2 regions of the Rossellomorea vietnamensis genome follow, and region 2 is predicted to be linked to the other one. Evidence: riboswitches for the same ligand, from Rfam matches in the RefSeq annotation. Region 2 holds a riboswitch; the other holds the start of a gene.
The links. Region 2 has a riboswitch for S-adenosylmethionine ahead of N5C46_RS04030 (methionine biosynthesis PLP-dependent protein). Riboswitches for the same ligand answer to the same signal wherever they lie in the genome.
Positions count from the first base shown of each region.

Region 1: linked by a shared signal. The riboswitch ahead of N5C46_RS13420 (Na+/H+ antiporter NhaC family protein) and the one ahead of N5C46_RS04030 (methionine biosynthesis PLP-dependent protein) in region 2 are both predicted to bind S-adenosylmethionine.

Region 1 is NZ_CP104558.1:2,601,167-2,612,658, forward strand. Features, by position in the region: gene N5C46_RS13365 (YqaA family protein) at 1-225, shown strand, start outside; gene N5C46_RS13370 (diacylglycerol/lipid kinase family protein) at 271-1,170, opposite strand; gene N5C46_RS13375 (hypothetical protein) at 1,344-1,628, opposite strand; gene N5C46_RS23320 (Lmo0850 family protein) at 1,714-1,872, opposite strand; gene N5C46_RS13380 (CAP domain-containing protein) at 2,182-2,649, shown strand; gene N5C46_RS13385 (CBS domain-containing protein) at 2,778-3,191, shown strand; gene N5C46_RS13390 (hypothetical protein) at 3,403-3,570, shown strand; gene N5C46_RS13395 (alanine/glycine:cation symporter family protein) at 3,903-5,336, shown strand; gene cls (cardiolipin synthase) at 5,451-6,899, shown strand; gene N5C46_RS13405 (YpbS family protein) at 6,982-7,239, shown strand; gene N5C46_RS13410 (DUF2187 family protein) at 7,326-7,598, opposite strand; gene N5C46_RS13415 (MFS transporter) at 7,884-9,056, opposite strand; SAM riboswitch class I at 9,317-9,421, shown strand; gene N5C46_RS13420 (Na+/H+ antiporter NhaC family protein) at 9,504-10,823, shown strand; gene N5C46_RS13425 ((S)-benzoin forming benzil reductase) at 10,916-11,492, opposite strand, start outside.
Region 2 is NZ_CP104558.1:748,296-759,787, reverse strand. Features, by position in the region: gene N5C46_RS04035 (tryptophan--tRNA ligase) at 1-804, shown strand, start outside; SAM riboswitch class I at 912-1,021, shown strand; gene N5C46_RS04030 (methionine biosynthesis PLP-dependent protein) at 1,113-2,237, shown strand; gene metC (cystathionine beta-lyase) at 2,230-3,414, shown strand; gene N5C46_RS04020 (bifunctional homocysteine S-methyltransferase/methylenetetrahydrofolate reductase) at 3,431-5,281, shown strand; gene metH (methionine synthase) at 5,262-8,708, shown strand; gene N5C46_RS04010 (STAS domain-containing protein) at 9,542-10,384, shown strand; gene N5C46_RS04005 (ring-cleaving dioxygenase) at 10,558-11,492, shown strand, end outside.

The DNA of each region.
Region 1 (11,492 bases), 1.9 Mb from region 2:
TTCGCAGGGGTTTCCGGCGTGAAGATCCGGGTACTTGTGATCTGGTCGATCATCGGCAGGGGGATTCGCTTTTTCCTGGAGGGTGCAATCATTCTCACATTGGGAGCGAAAGCAAAACCTTTTATCGAAGAGAACTTCACTATACTGACACTTGCTGCAGGCGGTGTACTGATTCTTGTCTATCTCGTCTACTTGGTCATCAAAAAGAAAAAGCAAACTCCTTGATCAGCTGATCTAAAAAGGAGCATGGGATCATCCCATGCTCCTTTTTTATTCGGAAGCTCCCACGACAAAGCGCAGATGCTTATGTAATACGCGTAGGGACTGCCTGCTGCCTTCATAGAGTTCCCCATCCATATCAAGCTTCTCATCCTGTCCGAGTTCAATATGGGCTTCTTTTGCTTGAATGTGCATAATATCGTCATATTCTTCGCTGATATTGCCAGTACTTTTAATGACGAGAAATTCCTTCAGCAATGGAAATCCACTTTTCTTCACCACATATATGTCCATCAATCCATCGTCCATATTGATACACGTAGGCAGTGGATTGGATCCGATCGAACGTCCGTTTGCGACCAACAGCATGACGACCTCTTCTTCCACTACCTTATTTTCCGTCGTGACCTTCACATTCAGGATAGGTGAATCCTGAATCGATTGGAATGCACTGATATAATAACTCAGTTTCCCGAGGACGCTCTTTGATCCTACATCAATATTATCGCTCGTCTGGGCAACCAATCCCGTGCCCCAGAAGTTACTGAAATACCTCTCTCCTGCTTTCACAATGTCGATTTCCTGTTCATAAGGCTGTTCGGTTATAAGACGGACGGCTTGTCCAATATTCATCGGAATGCGCAGGGAGCGGGCAAAATCGTTACATGTGCCACCAGGAAGAATGGCGACAAGCGGACGATCACTGAGAACAGATAGCCCATTGATGGCTTCGTGGATCGTACCATCCCCGCCCATGATGACCACCAGCTCATAGCGACTCCCTGATTCCCTGCAGACCCTTTCTGCATCTCCCTTTTCTTTTGTTTTATGAATGATGAGTTCGTTGCAGATATCCAATAAAGGGGGAACGGCATCCTTCAACAGGGTTTCGAGTGTCCCTTGACCTGCCTTGCCATTGCATATAAGCAATACTTCCGAAAATCTCGCCATGAATATCGTCACCTAACCTATAGATTTAGTATGGTACATAAAAAGAGGCTGACCCAAAACGATGAGTGATGATCATCCTTATCGGACCAGGCCATATGATTAGAAAATATTTCAACCTATCATGGGTACTTACCGGCTTTTGAAGCCAATGAATTTTGGGTCAACCTCTTTTACTATGCCGTATTCGAGTCTTCCTGAGGGACTTGGAGTACAGATCGATAGGCAATTCCGAGACGCCCTTTGATATAGCTTTGGGGGTCATAGGGAATATGCTGATGCTGCATGCGATGAAGCTCCATTTCTGCAAACATAGCCAGTGCACGACAGACCTGATCCAATGCCATGCTTATACGATGTGGATCTGCAAGCTGGTCCCGGCTCATACAGTAGTATGAAATCTCATCTGCCTTCTTTCTGATTTCCTTTAATGCTTGTGGATCAAACATCATTCTTTCCATGCCTAACCCTCCCCTTTACCTTTAGCTATAGTATATCGGGAAGAATCGGGAATTATGTCTGTCCCATAATTCGGATAAGCATGGATTATGAATCTTGTGTTAACGTCTTAGGTAATGGTTGATACTGCTTTAGTGAATGAAGAATTTCCCGTCTTGATTTCGTTTTTGAAATATTCACACCGACGTTCGACAATTTCGTTATCACTTTTTTAAAGCGATCGTTCTCCTTTACCACGTTATTCACCTCTTTTTAAAATATCGTTACCTATTTGTACGTTTTACTCCGTAAAAGGTTTCACTTATTGTAATATGGTTTTCCTTTTCCCTAAAAATGAAACGATAATCCTACTTTTACACATTTCAGAAGAATAATTTGTTTCGAATTACACAATTTATACTCATGAAAACTAAATTGACATGTATTCTAATCACAACGTCCCTTTTTTTTAGTCTAATTGGTCTACATAAAATAAATGCCGTAAGCACGTATATTGTAAAAAAAGGAGATACACTTTGGACCATTTCCAGGGAGTTCCAAATCGGATTATCTGAAATGATCCGTGCGAATCCCCAGTTGAAAGATCCAAACATCATTTATCCGGGTCAAAACATTAAGATCCCTGGCATCACATCCCAAAGTTCATTCGAAAACCAAGTCATTGAATTAACAAATAAGGAACGGGAGAAAAACGGCCTCCCTCCTCTTCAGGCTGACGGAAATCTCTCTGGGGTCGCTTTGTATAAGTCCCGGGATATGAGGGATGCCGGATATTTCTCCCATAGAAGCCCGACCTACGGAACCCCCGAGGAGATGATCACTCGTTTCCACATCGTATATAGCGAAGCTAGTGAAAATATCGCTGCCGGTCAAATGAGTCCTGCAAAGGTTGTCCGGGACTGGATGGACAGTCCGGTTCACCGTAAGAACATTCTCAACAGGGCCTATACACATGTAGGCGTAGGGTATGTCGATGGTGGGACTTACGGGTCGTACTGGACACAGCTGTTTATTGCGAAATAAACAGCTGAATGAGGAAGGTCCGTCCCTCCAAAAGCTCAACTAAGTTTGGAAAAACATGTTCAGAATAAGGGCGGAAATAGGGTGGATAATAAGGGTGTACTGCCATTATGATCAAGGGGGAATTTTTCATGCAAGTACGTGATATTATGTCGACAAATGTGGAAGCAGCTTCTAACCAGGATTCACTTGAGAGCGTCGCTTCCAAGATGAGTTCCAGAAACGTTGGTTCCGTTCCTGTCGTTGAAAATGGACAGGTTGTCGGGATGATTACTGACCGCGATATTGCGACTCGTGGGCTTTCTCAAGGTGCACAGGGAAATGTCTCTCAGGTTATGTCACAGCAAGTTGTGACCATTTCTCCTGATGCATCCGTAGAAGAAGCATCGGCTTTGATGTCCCAGCATCAGGTGCGCCGTTTGCCTGTTGTGGAAAACGGTCAGCTGGTCGGGATGCTGGCTTTAGGAGATTTGGCAGTACAGCAGAAATCCGATCAAAGCGCCGGAAGCGCCTTAAGCGGAATCTCCCAGAATCACCTTCGTTAATAAAGGTTTAAGAGCTGAAACTTCATAGCTTTCTTTTACTGAATAAGGGGCTTCTGCAGCCCCTTATTCAGCATGTAAAGAGATCTTAATCGACTTATTATGACGAAGAGATGGGTATATCGTCATTTTTTTCATTTTCAGGAAGGATTTTCTTTGTTTGTGACGAATTTGTGATTAATGCAAAAGGTGTTTATGGAGGAGGAGGTTTTGTATGAGTCGTGCTGCACGATCGTACCGTAAAGAAGTTCGTCATTTTAAACGTGAGAACCGCAAAAGAGTCTTCGCCGACAGCATTCTTGATTTCTTATTTATGTTATTTGGTATTTCAATGATCACGGGGATTTTGTTATTTGTTTTAGGATTTTGGGATTTTTACTAATCGAAGATCACTGCCATTATTTATCCTATTTTAATAGCTTGAACGCTTAACCGCCGCCATGGATTTCTATGGCTTTTTTTGTGTGTTCCGAGCTACACACCCCACATAAAAACATTATACAAATAAATCTAAATAAGTTATTTCAAGATAATAATTCACCCTATTACTTTTGTCTTACCCGCATCCTGAAAACCTTTATTACTATGATAAAATAGTTCGATTCACTAAATAAAAGCTGGTAATATTTTAATATTCAGATAATAACTTGACTTTCATTTTAAATTTTCAGATAATAATATATGTAACCGACACAAATTTTTGAGGGGGTTATCATGGATATTCTAAACAATTTAGTTACGGAAGCAAACTCCATATTATGGGGGTATATTTTAATCGGTGTACTGCTCATTTTAGGATTATACTTCACAATCGGATCTAAATTTGTTCAAATTCGCCACATAGGTGAAATGCTTCGATTATTAGGGGATAAAGATGTCGTGGAAGCAGAAGGGGAAAAGCAGATTTCTTCCTTACAGGCATTCTTTATTGGAGCAGGTACTCGAATTGGTACAGGTAATTTAGCAGGAGTAGCCATTGCCTTAGCAATTGGGGGACCTGGAGCGGTCTTCTGGATGTGGCTCGTCGCCATCCTGGGAGGAGCCAGCGCCTTTGTCGAAAGCACATTGGCACAAATTTATAAAGAAAAGGATAAGGTAGGCTTCAAAGGCGGCCCCGGCTACTATATGAAGAAACAACTGGGCAAGCCCTGGATGAGTTCGATCTTTGCGGTTACCATCATCCTTTCCTTTGGGACAACCTTTAATGCTGTCCAGAGTAATACCATCGCAACAGCCTTCAGTAATTCATTTGGCATCAATACGTTTGTCATTGGAATTGTGCTGGCCGGTTTGACTGCACTCATCATCTTTGGCGGTGTGAAACGCATAGCCAACTTTTCATCTTTCATTGTACCGATCATGGCAGGCTTTTATATTGTACTCGCTCTATTTGTCGTCATTACGAATATCACGGAAATGCCCGGCGTCATCGCCATGATTTTCAAGAGTGCCTTCGGCTTTGAACAAGTCGTCGGTGGGGGTATCGGAGCTGCAATCATGAACGGAGTAAAGCGTGGGCTATTCTCCAATGAAGCCGGAATGGGTAGTGCACCGAATGCGGCGGCTACGGCATCGGTTTCCCACCCAGTCAAGCAGGGGTTCATCCAGGCACTGGGGGTATTCTTTGATACGATTCTCGTATGTTCCGCGACGGCCTTTATCATTTTAACGTCAGACGCCTACGGTTCCGGTTTAACGGGAATCGAACTATCTCAGGCAGCCATGTCTGAACACTTTAACTCATGGGCCGGAATCTTTCTGGCGATTGCCATCTTTACCTTTGCCTTCAGTTCCATCATTGGGAGTTATTATTATGGTGAAGCCAATCTCCCATTCATTAATAAAAGCAAGACCGGCCTTATGATCTACCGCTTCATTGCACTGGGAATGGTGATCTTCGGGTCAGTCGCAAGTCTTGATATCGTCTGGAGCCTGGCTGACTTTTCAATGGCCCTGATGGCCCTTACGAACTTGGCTGCCATCGGTGTCCTGGCACCGATTGCCTTTAAAGCTTTGGACAACTATATGACGCAGCGTCGTCAAGGATTGGATCCGGTCTTCTATGCAGATGACATTCCCGGTTTAAAGAATGTCGAATGCTGGCCAAAGCGCCAAAGTGACATGCCTAAAAAAGCAGTAAATGAATAACAAACTTATACGAAAGAGCAGGAGCAGGTCCCTGCTCTTTTTTCTTGTCATTTTTTTCTATTCCATTCTCAGGTATACTATTGATAGAAAGTTAGTCAAAGGAGCCATAACATGATGAGTATCCTATCTGCTCTTCTAGGGGTATTATTTTTTCTAAACCTGATCCTTGCCGCTGTCATCATATTCCTGGAGCGGAAAGATGCGGGAGCGACCTGGGCCTGGCTGATGGTATTGTTCTTCATTCCATTTCTGGGCTTCATCCTCTATTTGGTATTCGGGCAAAACTTGAGCAGGAAAAGGTTATTTGACTGGGAGGATATGAAAAAGATCGGAATTGAAGGCTTTATTCACAATCAGATTCAATCCTTGAAGGAACATCGTTTTCCTTTTAAAAATGAAATCGCCTTTCGTTATCAGGATCTTATTTATATGCATTTGATCAATAATGAGGCTCTATTGACCCAGGATAATGAGGTCACCTACTATACACACGGAGAAGACAAGTTTGAAGCGCTATTAGAAGACATCGACGCAGCAGATGATCATATTCATATACAATATTATATTTTCAAAAAAGATCAACTAGGTAAGCGCATCTTGAAGAAGCTCACGGAAAAAGCTAAGAAAGGCGTAAAGGTCAGGGTCCTATACGATGAAATGGGGTCCCGGCGAACGAGGCGGGGATTCTTTAGGGAACTCCTCTCTGCCGGTGGTGAGGTGGAAGTGTTTTTCCCTTCGAAGATCCCCTTTATCAACCTCCGCTTAAACTATCGAAATCACAGGAAGCTTGTGATCATTGATGGAAAAGTTGGTTATGTAGGCGGATTTAATATCGGAGATGAATACCTGGGCTTGAATCCAAAGTTCGGTTATTGGCGGGATACCCACCTCAGAATCGCCGGCAGTTCTGCACTCGCCATGCAGACAAGGTTCATCCTCGATTGGAATCAGGCCAGCCGGTCCAAGAAGATCGCCTATGACCTGCGATATTTTCCCCCGCCTTCTTTCACGGGGGATGCAGGGGTTCAGATTGTCACATGCGGCCCCGACTCGGAATGGGAGCAGATAAAAAACGGCTATATCAAAATGATTTCATCAGCCAAGGAATCGATCTACATCCAGACCCCTTATTTCATTCCAGACGTCAGTCTCCTCGATTCTTTAAGGATTGCTTCTCTTACAGGGGTGGATGTCCGGATCATGATCCCGAATAAACCCGACCATCTATTTGTCTATTGGGCGACGTATTCGTATATCGGGGAGCTCCTGAAAGCCGGAGCGAAAATTTATATTTACGATAATGGATTTATACATGCCAAAACGATTGTCGTCGATGAGGTCATTTCTTCTGTCGGTACAGCCAATATCGATGTACGAAGCTTTCGATTAAACTTCGAGGTCAATGCCTTTTTATATGATCAGGCACTCTCTGAAAATCTAGGGGCTGTGTTTAGAAACGACATTGAAAAGAGCACGGAATTAACGATGGAAGACTATCATCAAAGACCTTTGACGATCAAAGTGAAGGAATCCATATCAAGGCTGTTGTCCCCCATCTTATAGAAGGGTTGATTGGAGATTGCCATGTGCGGATAGAAAAAGGCATAATAGACTTATTGTGAAAGAAAAAGAGAGGGATGAGATCATGAGTGTGCACAAAGAAATTTCCAAGCATTCCAACATGCAAAATCAGCTTGTTCAGCAATTTATGAAACTGGATGAGCAGAGAGAAAAAGCGATTGACGAAGCTGTTCAGCTTTGTTCTGAGGGAAAACCTTTTACAACGGATCACATTAATCAAGTAACAAATGAAATCAATACCCTGGCAAGACGCGGGGTCGTTCCGCAAAGAAAGCTTGTGATTACGGAAATGGTCGAGGAATATGTCGCGAGACTAAAATAAGCTGCACAACATAAATAACCCTGATACGTCTACAACCATTCTGATGGTGAGGCCGTATCAGGGGTATTTTATTTGAAGGCTGAAATTTAGGCTTTTAATGCGCTATTCCACCCATCATAAACAAATACAGGCTGTGTATCGTTTTCTGCTCGTTCTGTCACCACATAGTTTTTATGTGCTACCACCGTTTGATCATCGGGTAAATCCAGTTTCTTCGCAATTTCCCTGTCCATTTTCACGATGACGGTATTTTCTCTTAAGGTCGTGACGACACCATTGATGACATGTTTCTTTCTTTTAAATTGGATCGTATCCCCAAGGTTTGCATTCTCTTTTGAGTAAACGAATGTATTTTCCATTTTAAAGTCCCCTTTTTAGTTAAAGTGATCGTTCTCTTTTTAATTGAAAGAATTTTCTAATAATATTATTTTAACTTGTATTTATATAAATTTCAATGAATGACTTATCCTTTTTGTACCACAAATATCTAAAATCAAAACCTTTTAACGTTTTCTTTTTTTGAGCTGTACAATCAACCGGGGATTAAGCCACTTATATATACTTATACATCCTATAAGGAAAATCCTTCCTTTTATTCATTTTACATAAAAAACAGGCATCCACGGGTAGCGGATGCCTGTTTTTTAGTAAGCTAGTGCATTCTTCTTTTCTTCTTTCATTAGGACGAAGCAGAGGAAGATGCCAAGGAGTGACAGGACTGCGAAGAAGAGGTATACCGTGTAGATGGAATAGGTTTCATAGATGAAACCTCCCACGAAGGTACTGAACCAATTCCCGAGGCCATTTCCGATGGCGGAATAAACCGTGACAGCAGTAGCTGTAATATGTGCCGGCGTGATTTCTTTAATGTAGCGGAGACCCGCAGGAATGAATAATCCGATGGCAAGACCCTGCATCACTGCTGAAGAATATACCAGCCATAGACTTGGCTCTGTGAAGTAAAATAGCCAGCGGATCATGGATGCAGCACCTGCCAGTGCCGCTACGGTCAAGAGACCGAACTTATCAATCCACCCTCCCGCGATTCTCATGAACGGTACTTCTGACAGGACGGCAATCAGAAATGCGAGACCGATTCCGGCGTACGTACCACCTGAATCTTCAACGAATAATCCGAAATACACGTTATTGGCTAAATTCGGGCCGAACACCAGGAACGTGACGGCCAGGAAGATCAGAAACTTTTTCATCGTGAATAATTCCTTCATCCCGGCTTTTAGATCAAGTTTTGCTGCCGCTCTCTCTTTAGGAAAACGGAAGGATAGGAATCCCGATAGGACCAGACAGATAAAGAAAGAGTAGAAAATGATCGTCGGTCCGATGAATCCTTCCGAAAGCCTCCCCATGATGAACACGGCGATCCCGAATCCCAATGAGCCGAACAGACGAATATTACCGTAGTTATAACCGACTTTACTTGTATACTTCAAGCTGATGCTGTCGGATACGGGGATGATGGCACTTTGGAAGATCGCAACTAAAATCGCGACCACCAATAGTCCATAGTAAACATCCATGAATAAATACCCAAGCGCAAAGATCCCTGCAACTAAGGAAGTTAATCCTAACACGACGGTTGGCTTATTGGTTGTGTCACTGACCATCCCCCATATCGGCTGAAAGAAAATCATCATGATCGGGCCGACAGACATAATGGTACCGATCTGATACCCATTTAATCCCACACTTTCACTTAAATAGACACTGAGTAAAGGATATAAACTTCCAACCCCGAAGAAGGTCAATAGATAAAACCCTTGTAACGTAAAAATCTGATTTCGCACATTTCTTTCCACTACCGTATCCCCCAAGATGTTTTTTGTCTATCTTATAGTAGACCTTGACCGTTCAATTGTCTATGAATTTATACCTTTTTATGGATAAAGTCCCGCGATTTCTAAAGCATGCCTTGCTAGAGCAATCTCCCTCCGCTTTTGTTTGATCCAGCTGCTGTGGCCGGGTTCTTCGTTTTATTTCCAATAAATTACCGTTTGACTTTTTCGATTAAACCCTTTAAAGTATGGAAGTATATTTTAAATGAACTGAATAACATATCTTCTTATCCAGAGAGACGGAGGGACTGGCCCTGTGATGTCTCGGCAGCGGACTCATAATGAGTGCTGTGCCACATCCAGCAAGCGTAATGCTTGAAAGATAAGAGGAGTGTTTCGTTTGAATGAAACCTCTTCTTATGTTGGAAGAGGTTTTTTTATTTGATTTCACACGACAAAGGAGTGTTTGACATGAACCAAGAAAAAGGTAATGTACTGGCTTTATTGCCCTTGATCATATTTGTTTCACTGTTCCTTGGAGCGGGGATCCTTTCAGGAGATTTTTATGCATTCCCTGTTCTCGTATCCATCATCATTGCCGCGGTTGTTGCCCTGGCGATGAATCGTAAAGAATCGTTGACCTCTAAGGTTGAACGGTTCGCAAAAGGCGCCGGGCATCCGGATATCATGATCATGGTTTTTATCTTCCTATTAGCCGGCGCGTTTTCCGGTGTAGCAGAAAAGATGGGGGCCGTTGATTCAACCGTCAACTTTGCCCTATCCGTGCTTCCTGGTAATCTGGTCATTGTTGGATTATTCATCATCGCTGCTTTCATTTCCTTATCAATGGGGACCTCCATGGGGACGATCGCCGCACTTGCCCCGATAGGAGTGGGCATCAGCTCAGGAGCCGACATTTCCATGCCCCTTGCTATGGCCACCGTTATCGGGGGAGCGATGTTCGGGGATAACTTATCGTTCATCTCGGATACAACGATTGCAGCTGTACGCACACAGAAAACAGAAATGAAGGACAAGTTCAAGGTGAACTTCTTCATTGTATTACCGGCAGCCATCATCACCATGGTGATTCTTTTTGTCCTTACGATGGGGACTCCATCCTCCGTCGACGCAGGAAGCTTCGATTGGGTTAAAATCATTCCTTACCTTGGAGTCATCATCGGTGCCCTTGCAGGATTGAACGTATTTGTCGTCTTAATAGGCGGGATTGTGTTGGCAGGAATGATCGGATTTGCGGATGGAAGCTTCACCCCATCGAGTTACTTTGGCAGTGTAGCCGACGGGATGACAGGTATGGCAGAGATTGTGATCCTTTCCATCCTGATCGGTGGAGTCGTCGAACTCATTCGTCACAATGGCGGGATTCAAGCGATCCTTTACCATGCCACGCGTAAGATCAAATCTCCTCAAGGAGCACAGCTTGCTACAGCAGGTTTAGTCAGTTCGACGAATCTTTGCACAGCCAATAACACGATTTCCATTATCATCGCAGGACCACTGGCCAAAACGCTTAGCGATCAGTATGGCGTAGATTCCCGTAAGTCAGCCAGTATCCTCGATATTTTCTCTTGTGCCGTTCAAGGGTTGATCCCATACGGTGCACAGGCACTGTTAGTGGCGGAAGTAGCCGGCATATCACCTGTCAGCATCATCCCATATGCCTTCTACCCTGTCCTGATTGCCGTTTGCGGACTGATTGCGATTCAATTCGCCCTTCCTAAGTTCACCCGGAGATCCGTTACGGATACAGACCCGGTCCGGTCTTCTTAATCTGTTGGAAAAGAGACAAACCCGCTTGGGTTTGTCTCTTTTTGTGTTGCCACTAAAAAAGCAGATCCCGCTTTCAGGAATCTGCTCTCTTCTTATAACAAATCATTCACATGATACAGTTTGCCACTTTCAATATCGGTTTTGGTTACGAGAGTCACCAGTGCATCCCCTACCGTGTCCGGGCTGCGCAGCATCCCCTCTTCTTTGTAGCGCTGGAACGATTCAACCTCGGCAAAGGCTTCTTTGGAGGACGAGCGGATTTCCCCCTGCATATCCGTATCCATCACTCCCGGACTGAAGGCGATGACCTGATGACGGCTATGCGTATTTGAGAGCTCAAGGCTCACCGTTTCAGTCAGCATATTGACTCCCGCCTTCGTCGCACAATACGTACTCCAGCCATAAACGGGACGGCTTCCCGCTCCTGAACTGATGTTGACCATGATCATCTTCGATTCAGAGCCTTTGGCTGCTTTAAGCAATTCATTGGTGGCGATCATAGGTGATAGCAGATTGACATGCACACTCGTTTCCAATGCCTCATTTTCCACTTCACCCGACGTATTGATCGGGGTCACCACGCCGGCATTCTGAACGACATATACCGTCTCTGCTTCAGAGCCAAATACCTTTGACCCTACTTCGCGGAAAACCGCTTCTGTTTGTCCC
Region 2 (11,492 bases):
GCAGCGTGGTTAGCGTTAGGGTTGAATCCTGATTCAGCGATTTTTTACCGTCAATCTGATGTGCCTGAAATCTTTGAGCTGAGCTGGATTCTTTCTTGTTTTGCACCAAAAGGATTATTAAACCGGTCTCACGCATATAAATCAATGGTTGAAGAAAATAAAGAAAGCGGGAGAAATGTTGATGCTGGAGTCAATATGGGATTATTTACGTATCCCATTTTAATGGCTGCGGATATCCTCCTTTTTCAAACCGAGTTGGTCCCTGTCGGAAAAGATCAAATACAGCATGTGGAAATTGCCAGAGACATAGCTGAAAGCTTTAACAATCAATATGGAGAAACATTTGTCATCCCTGAATACGTCATCCAGGAAGAAACGGCCGTTCTACCTGGACTGGACGGCCGCAAGATGAGTAAAAGTTATAATAACACCATTCCTTTATTTGAAGAACCAAAAAAGCTTCAAAAATTGATCAATAAAATCAAAACGGATTCTTCACTTCCTGAAGAACCTAAGGATCCTGACGATTCAATCATTTTTGGTCTTTACAAAGAATTTGCAACCACTGATCAATCGGAAAAAATGAGAAGGAGATTTCAACAAGGAATAGGCTGGGGGGAAGCGAAGAAAGAACTTTTCGACGTAATGAATTCATTCATCGAAGTACCAAGGTCGGAATATGAAGACCTATTGAACAATTGGGATAGACTGGATGCCATCTTACTGAATGGAGCCACAAAAGCACGAAAAAAAACAATCCCATTCATGAAAGAGATTAAAAGGAAAATAGGATTGTATCATTGAAAAAGAAAAAATGATCATGATGTTTTTCAGATAATTCATAATTGTCATTGACATTTCTATGTCTTTGTTATAAGTTATGAGAAAGCATTTTAACAATTTCATATTGTTTCTTATCAAGAGAGGTAGAGGGACTGGCCCGAAGACACCTCAGCAACCAGCCGCAGTAACAGGTATGGTGCTAATTCCAGCAAGTTGATGTCAACTTGGACGATAAGAGGGAGAACGAACGTATAAAACCTTCTTATTTTCATAAGAAGGTTTTTTGTTTCTTCCCCTTTTCATTTTCTAGGGACGAAAAGGAGAGAAGGATGTTGAAAAAACATATTGATACATTGCTTGTCCAGGCAGGCAATCGGAAGGATTCAGCGACTGGTGCCGTAAGCCTGCCCATTCATCTATCGACAGCATATGAACATAAAGGGATCGGTGAATCAACCGGATATGATTATACGAGAACTGGTAATCCAACCAGGGCGACCCTTGAAGAAACATTGGCTCAATTGGAAGAAGGGCATAGAGGATTTGCATTCAGTTCGGGAATGGCTGCCATTCAAGCAATCCTTGGTTTATTCTCATATGGGGATGAATTGATTGTATCGAAGGATCTTTACGGAGGAAGCTACCGCTTATTTGTTCAGTATGAAGCCCAATATAATATCAAATTTCATTTTGTTGATACAAGTGATACTCATTCTATAGAAGAACACATATCGAAGAGGACGAAGGCTATTTTTCTTGAAACACCAACCAATCCATTAATGAATGAAGCATGTATCTCTGAGGTTGCTGCCATTTCAAAGAGGAATGGATTGCTCTTGATCGTCGATAATACCTTTTATACACCCATTCTGCAAAAACCGATTAAAGAGGGAGCGGACTTGGTTATCCATAGCGCTACCAAATACTTAGGAGGCCATAATGACGTTCTGGCTGGAGTTGTGGTTGTCAACACAGAGGACTTGGCTGAAAGGATCTATACCATTCAAAATTCAATCGGCGCAGTCCTTGCCCCATTTGATTGTTGGCTTTTAATAAGAGGGATGAAGACCCTTAGTCTCAGAATGGCCCAGCATGAAAAAAATGCACGAAAATTAGCCCAGTATCTTAAAAGGCATGACTGTGTAGCAGACGTCTTATATCCGGGGAAAGGAGGCATGCTATCCTTTCGCATTGCCAAGGAAGAATGGGTCGGCCCATTCCTCCAACATCTGAAGGTTATAACATTTGCTGAAAGTTTAGGAGGGGTTGAAAGCTTTATCACCTATCCTGCCACCCAGACCCATGCCGACATTCCTGAAGAAGAACGAAATAGACTTGGCATCTGTAACAGATTGCTCAGGTTTTCTGTAGGAATAGAATTTATCGACGACCTGATCGAAGACTTGGAGAATGTTTTTCAACAATTGGAAAAAGAGGTGTTAACGTATGAGTAAAAAACCATTTTCACTTCAGACGTCACTCATCCATTCCCGCGGATTTGATAAAGAGACAGGAGCTGTTTCTACGCCGATTCATCATGCTACAACCTTTCATCAACAGGATTTTGATCAGTATGGTACGTATGACTACAGCCGTTCGGGGAATCCAACAAGGGAAACAGTCGAAGAAACGATAGCGGAATTAGAACGCGGGGTAAGGGGTTTTGCCTTTTCATCCGGTATGGCTGCCATCTCAACAAGCTTTCTATTATTGTCGAGTGGGGATCACGTACTCGTCTCGGAGGAAGTATATGGGGGGACCTACAGGATGATCACGGAAGTCCTTACTAAATTTGATATAGAATACTCCTTTGTGAATATGAAAGATCTTCATGAGGTGGCTTGTGCAATTAAGCACAATACGAAGGTGATTTATATGGAAACCCCGTCAAACCCCTTATTGAATATCACCGATATTGAAGGGGTCGTGAAGCTTGCCAAGGCAAATGACTGCTTAACATTTCTGGATAATACATTCATGACGCCATTGCTGCAAAGGCCAATCAGTCTCGGTGTGGATGTTGTCCTGCACAGTGCGACGAAGTTTCTTGCCGGACATAGTGACGTCTTGGCAGGGCTTGCGGTAACGGGAGATGAAGAGATTGCCGGGAAACTTGCTTTCCTGCAGAATTCGTTTGGGGCAGTACTTGGGGTACAGGATTGCTGGCTGCTCTTAAGGGGGCTGAAAACATTGCATGTCCGATTGAAGGAATCATCGGAGTCGGCTTATAAGATTGCAAGCTTCCTAGAAGGCAGAAAGGAAGTAGAAGAAGTGTATTACCCGGGATTGAGCTATCATCCCGGTCGTGAAATTCAAGTCCGGCAGGCAGAGGGTCCAGGAGCGGTACTTTCCTTCCGATTAAAAGGGGAAGAGGAAGTGAAGCAACTCATCAAACATGTAAACATTCCCGTATTCGCCGTCAGTTTAGGAGCGGTCGAATCGATTCTATCCTATCCATCAAGAATGTCACATGCTTCCATGCCTAAGGCTGAAAGAGAGAGAAGAGGAATTACAGATGGGTTATTGCGATTATCCGTTGGTCTTGAAAACGCGGATGAATTAATTAAGGATCTTCAAAAAGGTTTAGACAGTATACAACAAATCAATCGAAGCAACGTGATCAATTTGTGAAGGGGGAGGAAGGATCATGAAGCCATTGCTGGAAGCATTGAAAGAGAGAATCTTGATTGCAGATGGAGCGATCGGAACATTGTTGTATTCATATGGAGTGGACAGATGCTTTGAAGAACTGAATCTTTCTCACCCAAATGAAGTGTTGAAAGTGCATAAAGAGTATATCGATGCAGGAGCCGATATCATACAGACCAATACGTACGGGGCCAATTATCAAAAGCTTTCGAGATATGGACTAGAGGATTCGGTTAAGGAAATCAATACAGCCGCTGTGCGTCTCGCAAGAAAGGCAGCCGCTAAAAACACTTATATTCTCGGCACCATCGGAGGAATCAGGGGCATTAGACAAAATGTGTCAGTCGAAGAGATCAAAAGAAGCTTTCGGGAACAGCTTTACTGTTTATTATTAGAGGGTGTTGATGGCATTCTGCTGGAAACCTATTATGATTTCGAGGAATTGACCACCGTGCTGAACATTGCCAAACGTGAAGCGGATATTCCCGTCATTGCTCAGGTTTCCCTTCATGAAACAGGAGTCCTTCAAAATGGAATGGAAATCAAAGATGCTCTTCAACAATTGGAATTATTGGGGGCGGATGTTGTCGGAATCAATTGCCGGATGGGACCATTTCACATGGTGAATTCATTAGAGGAAGTTCCCCTGCCGAAAAGGGCATTTCTATCCGTCTATCCTAACGCGAGTCTCCCAAACTATGAAGAAGGTCGATTCTATTACTCTGCTGAGCCTGATTACTTTGGGGATATCAGCAATGAATTGAGGCTCCAGGGTGCGAGAATCATTGGGGGGTGTTGTGGAACCACACCCGATCACATTCGTTCTGTAGCTTCAAGATTGAAAAGCCGGGAGCCTGTGAAGGAAAAAAAGGTGAAAAAGAAAAAAGTAGTTCAGTTGTCTTCACCATCCATCAGTGGAAGCTTGCTGCATGAGCAAGTAAGAGAAAAGAAAACGGTCATCGTTGAACTAGATCCACCGAAGCATCTCGACACGAAATTGTTCTTCCAGGGAGCGTCAGCACTTAAGGAAGCCGGCATCGACGCACTTACCCTTGCCGACAATCCGCTGGCATCACCAAGGATTAGTAATGACGCAATCGGGAGTCTGGTAAAGTCGAAATACGACCTTACACCTCTCGTTCACATCACTTGCCGGGATCGAAACCTGATCGGACTTCAATCCCATTTAATGGGCTTGCACACATTAGGGATACACAACTTATTAGCAATAACGGGTGATCCTGCCAAAATCGGTGATTTTCCCGGTGCTGCATCCGTATATGACCTTTCTTCCTTGGAACTAATTGAACTTATTAAACAGAATAATGAGGGAATATCGTTTTCCGGCAAATCACTTCGGGAGCGGACTCAATTTTCAGTTGGGGCAGCCTTTAATCCGAACTTCCGTCATTTAGACGCCTCTGTGAAAAGGCTTGAAAAGAAAAAGAAAGCCGGAGCTGACTATTTTATTTCTCAACCGATCTTTGGGAAAGAACAACTGATCCAAGTGTATGAAGCGACGAAGCATCTGGATGTTCCGATCTTCATCGGTATCATGCCGTTGATCAGTTCAAGAAACGCAGAATTTCTTCACCATGAAGTACCAGGAATCAATGTGCCGGAAGAAACTAGACAAAGAATGAAGGAAGCAGGGAATGATCCCGTCAAAGCTCGGGCAGTCGGGATGGAGATAGCCAAAGACTTGCTGGATACGGCAATCCAGCTGTTTAATGGCATTTATCTGATTACACCTTTTGTAAGATATGATATGAGCGTTGAACTGATTCATCATATACAAGAGAAAACCAACACGGAAAGAGAGGTTCCCTATGGCCATCACATTGTTTGAAGAGCAGCTTAGAAAGAAAATACTCGTACTTGATGGAGCAATGGGGACGATGCTTCAACAAGCAAATTTATCCCCGGAGGATTTCGGAGGGGAAGAACTTGAAGGATGTAATGAAAATCTTGTATTGACAGCGCCGGAGGTCATCTATCAGATCCATCTGGAATATTTGAAAGCGGGGGCTGATGTGATTGAAACAAATACCTTTGGTGCAACCCCCATCGTACTGGACGAATATGATTTAGGTTATAAAGCATATGAAATTAACAAAGTAGCAGCTGAAATCGCCAGGAAAGCAGTAGAAGATGTCTCGACTTCCGAATGGCCAAGGTTCGTTGCTGGATCGCTTGGTCCTACTACGAAAACGTTATCCGTGACAGGTGGAGTGAGCTTTGATGAAATGGCAGATAACTACCGTGTCCAGGCAGAAGGCCTTCTCGATGGCGGAGTTGATGTGCTATTACTTGAAACGAGTCAAGATGCTTTAAATGTAAAAGCAGCGAACATCGGCATTCGAACGGCTTTTGAATCCAGAAGGAAAGAAATCCCAATTCTGTTATCCGGAACCATTGAGCCTATGGGCACTACACTGGCCGGGCAAACAATCGAATCTTTCTATTTATCCCTTGAACATTTAAACCCTTTGGTCGTTGGCCTTAACTGTGCAACGGGACCTGAATTCATGCGTGACCACGTCCGTTCGTTATCGGATTTGGCCACTACCTATGTAAGCTGTTATCCGAATGCCGGTCTCCCGGATGAAGAAGGGAACTACAATGAGACAGCGGATTCCCTGAGTGTAAAGATGAAAGGTTTCGCTGAGAAAGGGTGGCTGAATCTTGTAGGAGGGTGCTGCGGGACGACACCGGAGCATATACGTGCCCTTTCAGAGGTGGTGAAGGGATTCCCGCCACGAAAACCCAATGTGTCTCATCCCCATGCGGTGTCGGGAATTGAAGCCTTCATCTATGAGGATGAAGACAGAAGACCGATTCTGGTCGGAGAACGGACGAATGTCATCGGTTCACGTAAATTCAAACGATTGATTGCAGAGAATAAGATAGAAGAAGCTTCTGAGATTGCAAGGGCGCAGGTGAAAAACGGTGCCCAGGTAATCGATATCTGCCTTGCCGACCCAGACCGGGAAGAAGTAGAGGACATGAATGTTTTTATCCAGGAAGTGGTGAAGAAAGTTAAGGTCCCACTTGTCATCGATTCAACGGATGAGAAGGTGCTTGAGGCCGCGTTGAAATTTTCTCAAGGAAAAGTGATCATTAATTCAATTAACCTGGAAGACGGAGAAGAAAGATTTGCAAAGGTCGCTAAATTGATGAAAGCCTACGGAGCGGCAGTGGTGGTCGGGACGATCGATGAGAAGGGAATGGGGGTGTCAGTGGAGCGAAAGGTGGACATTGCTCTTCGTTCCCATAGATTGTTAACCGAGAAATATGGGATTGCTTCTGAAGATATCATCTTTGACCCTCTCGTATTCCCGGTCGGTACGGGGGATCAGCAATATATAGGATCAGCCAATAGTACGGTGGAAGGGATCAAGAAGATTAAAGAAGCCTTGCCTGATTGCCCTCATATACTTGGCGTCAGCAATGTTTCATTCGGGCTTCCCCCTGTGGGAAGGGAAGTCCTCAATGCTGTGTATCTTTATCACTGTACAAAGGCTGGACTCGACTATGCCATAGTCAACACGGAAAAGTTAGAGCGCTTTGCCTCTATTCCCCCGGAAGAAGTCCGAATGGCTGAAAAGCTTTTATTTGAAACGACGGATGAATCCCTTGCTGAATTTACAGCATTTTATAGGGGGAAAAAGAAAGAAGTAAAGGCTCCAGTAAACACAATGACCTTAGAAGAACGTTTGGCTCATTATGTAGTGGAAGGCACGAAAGAGGGGTTGATAGCTGATTTAAACATGGCTTTGGAACAATATGAGGCTCCCCTTGATATCATCAATGGCCCGCTTATGGACGGAATGAGTGAAGTTGGAAGATTATTTAATGATAATCAGCTGATTGTTGCGGAGGTGTTACAGAGTGCCGAGGTCATGAAAGCGTCCGTCGCTCATCTGGAACCATATATGGAACAAACGGAAAGTTCCTCTTCCAAGGGCAAAGTGATTTTGGCTACGGTTAAGGGGGATGTGCATGATATCGGTAAAAATCTTGTGGATATCATCCTCAGCAATAATGGGTATGAAGTGATTGATCTAGGTATTAAAGTAACTCCGCAGGAACTGATTCAAGTCATTAGGGAAGAAAAGCCCGACATCGTAGGTTTGTCAGGTCTCCTGGTAAAGTCTGCACAACAAATGGTCATCACGGCTCAAGATTTAAAGCAGTCCGATATTTCAGTCCCTCTGGTCGTCGGGGGAGCAGCACTCACCCGAAAGTTCACTACAAACAAAATCGGGAAGGAATACGAAGGGCTGGTCCTTTATGCCAAGGATGCAATGGATGGATTGAGTATCATGAATGGAATTCAACATGAAGAAACAAGACTGCAACTGGAAGAGGAAAGCCGTGAGAAACAAAGCCTACTCTCAGTACATGAAGAACCGTCAAGTCGGGCCGCATCATCCATTGCAGTGATAACACGTTCTACCGTATCTAAGGAAGTTAAGGTTCATGTTCCATCAGACTTGATACCTCATACGATAAAGGAATTTTCATTGGATCAGATCCATCCCTATATCAATCAGCAAATGCTTCTTGGTCACCACTTGGGCATTAAAGGGAAAATTACAAGATTGCTGGAAGAAGGGGACGAACGAACGATCAGCCTTAAAGCCGTGACGGATGAGTTGTTCCAAAAAGCAAAAAGGCAAGGAATGATCCATGCATCTGCACGATATCAATTCTTTCCTGCTCAGTCCGATGGTGATGATGTTATCATTTATCACCCGGAAGATTCTTCAATGGAAATGGAACGATTTCATTTTCCGAGGCAATCAGGGAATCAGCATCTGTGTTTAGCGGATTACTTGAAATCGGTTGAAAGTGGAGAAATGGATTATGTCGGATTCTTCGCCGTAACGGCCGGGGTGAAAATCAGGCAGTGGGCTAAGGAGTTGAAAGAAGAAGGGAGGTTCCTGGAAAGTCATGCATTGCAGGCCCTTGCCTTGGAAACAGCAGAAGGATTGGCTGAAAGGGTTCATGAAATGATGAGAAGCAGATGGGGTTTCCCTGATCCCGTAGACTTTACGATGCAGGATCGTTTCCGTACCCATTATCAAGGTCAACGTTTTTCATTTGGGTATCCCGCGTGTCCAGAGCTTGAGGATCAGAAGAAGCTGTTTAAGCTTCTCGAACCTGAAAAAATTGGGATCCAACTAACAGACGGATGCATGATGGAACCTGAAGCATCGGTAACGGCCATGGTCTTCGCCCATCCGGAAGCAAGATATTTCAATGTATTATGATTATCCTATCAAAAAGGCAACTCCCAAAAAATGGAGTTGCCTTTTTCTTTCTGTTTATGGTCATTCCTGAAAGTTAACTGCTATTTATGGATATGTTGGAAATGGCAGAACGTAATGTTAGAGATGAAGGGAAATCGGCTTGTAGAGTAATAAAGGGGAAACACAGAGTTAGAAAGAGTGATCTTCTGTTTTTACACTTTGATTACTAAACTTTGTTTCAAGTATTTCAAGAATCTTTTCTTCAGAAAATCCTGTGATCATCGTCAAATTAAGTAAACTCGGTTTGAGACCGATAGTCTCGCAAAAATGATAGGCACTTTGGATAGCAAGCGTTTCGATACACTTTCTTGTCAGATTGTTACTCATTCTCTCATCAGCTCCCAACTATTTTGACATATGACTAAGTAGTAAGAATACGACATCATATTAAGATTAGAGGTTGGTTTCTAATAGGAGATCCCTATACATCAAAATAGTATATCGAGACATACCCTTGCTGTCTGTTTCTCTGGTAATACCCCCATTATACACTTTATATTGTGAATTGTAGAGGGTATTTACAAAATAATGTAATATTATTTGAAAATGCTTATTATTCTTACTTTATTTTTTCAGTAAAATGAGACGCTTTTTTCCTTGCCTTTTCACATTGTATTTATTCCTATGGTGGCCTCTGAATGACATTGATGCATGAATGTGTTATATAATAGAAGGAGATATAAGATAGTTTTGAACATTCTACTTGAAAAGAGTATGATTTCCCGACTACTCATAACGTCAGAAGGGGAAGAGGAAACGGAACATTTTGATGGATATTATAGGAGGAATCATACATGCATAGAAACAAAGAAGTACATACATTTTTATTGAGCAAGGCTCGTCAATTGACAGATGAATGGTATGAATCGCTGGACAAAAGTGCAACCAGTGGGGTTTATTCTTCCACTGATCCGAAAGTGATTGAAAAATTAAAAAAGCAAAATTTTGATTTTCACGGCGTTCTCTGTAACGTGTTTGCGGAAGATAGAGAAACATTTAGTAAGAATATTGATGAATGGGTCTTAAACCTGGCCAACGATAAGGAACATTTAAATACACCTACCCATCATATCCTCAAGGAATTCATGAGGGTGAGAAATCAATACTTGGATTTTATAAAAGAATTTGCAGATTCTCATTCAGATGATGGTATATTTAATCAATTCAATCTATGGAGCAAGGTGATCATTGAAGCATTCGATCGGGTCATGTTGCGTTTTGTGGAGTTACAGTCTGAAGTTGTGGAGCAGCAGCTCCAGAATCAGCAGGAAATCATAAATGAACTAAGCTCACCGGTCATTTCCCTGAATGCAGAAACGGCGCTATTGCCTCTTGTAGGAAACATCGATCCTTCGAGGGCGGAACTGATTTTAGAAAATGCCTTGGAGCAATGTGTTGATATGGAAGTTTCCCAACTGTTCATCGATTTATCCGGTGTCGTATTAATTGATACGATGGTAGCTCATCAGATATTTCAGCTGATCGACGCACTTCAATTAATTGGTGTGAAACCAATTCTTTCAGGACTGCGACCTGAAATCGCTCAAACGGCCGTTCAACTTGGATTGAATTTCGAACACCTCACCATTACCTCAACATTGTCACAAGCATTAACAATCAAAAACAATGAAATATAATCAAGCAGATAAAAAGCATCCTTACATCTTGTATGGATGTTTTTTTATATTCAATGCGCTTCTTTTCTTTGTATGAAGTGATAGAAACTCTGAAATAAAATATCTTGAATTAAAGATAATTATCGTGTATGATAGAACTATAAGGTAATACTATCTCTTGAGGAGTGAAAAAATTGAACCTAAAACCATTAAAAGGGCAGCATCATGTTTCTGCCATAACAGCAAATGCAAAGAAAAACTATGAATTTTATACAAAAACACTGGGATTAAGATTAGTGAAAAAATCCATCAATCAAGATGACACCTCTGTATATCACCTGTTTTATGCAGATGAAAGAGGGAATCCAGGGACGGACCTTACATTCTTTGAGATTCCACATGCAGGAAACACATATAAGGGAACGAACAGTATTTCATTGACGGCACTAAGGGTAAAGACGGATGACTCACTGTCTTATTGGAAACAGCGCTTTGAAGAGCTCGGTGTCGATCATGATGATATATCCCATCACACCGGGCGATCTACGTTACGTTTCCGTGATTTCGAAGGTCAGCGGCTCATGCTTGTATCTGATGAAACTAATGAAGGAGTACCAGGCGGGAAGCCATGGGATAAGAGTCCGGTTCCAGTTGAACATGGGGTTGTCGGTTTAGGTCCTATCACATTAACCGTCGCCCGTGGGGAAAGCACAGCAGCTGTACTCAAAGATGTTCTGGGCTTTGAAGAAACTGGAAGCTTTCCATCAGACATAGAAGGCCAGGCAGACATCCGGGTATTTGAAACAGGAGAAGGCGGAACAGGTGGAGAAGTGTATCTTGAAGAACGAAATGATCTTCCCGTGGAAAGACCGGGAAGAGGAAGCGTCCACCACGTAGCATTCCGGGTTGAAGATGAAACTGAGTTGCAAAAATGGGTAAACTGGATTACAGAAAACCGCCTGCCGAACTCAGGGTTTGTGGAGCGCTACTATTTCCGTTCCCTCTATTTCCGTGAACCAAATGGTATTCTATTCGAACTTGCAACAGATGGTCCAGGCTTTGAAACGGATGAGGACTTTGATACATTAGGACAAAATTTATCACTTCCACCATATTTCGAAGCCCAAAG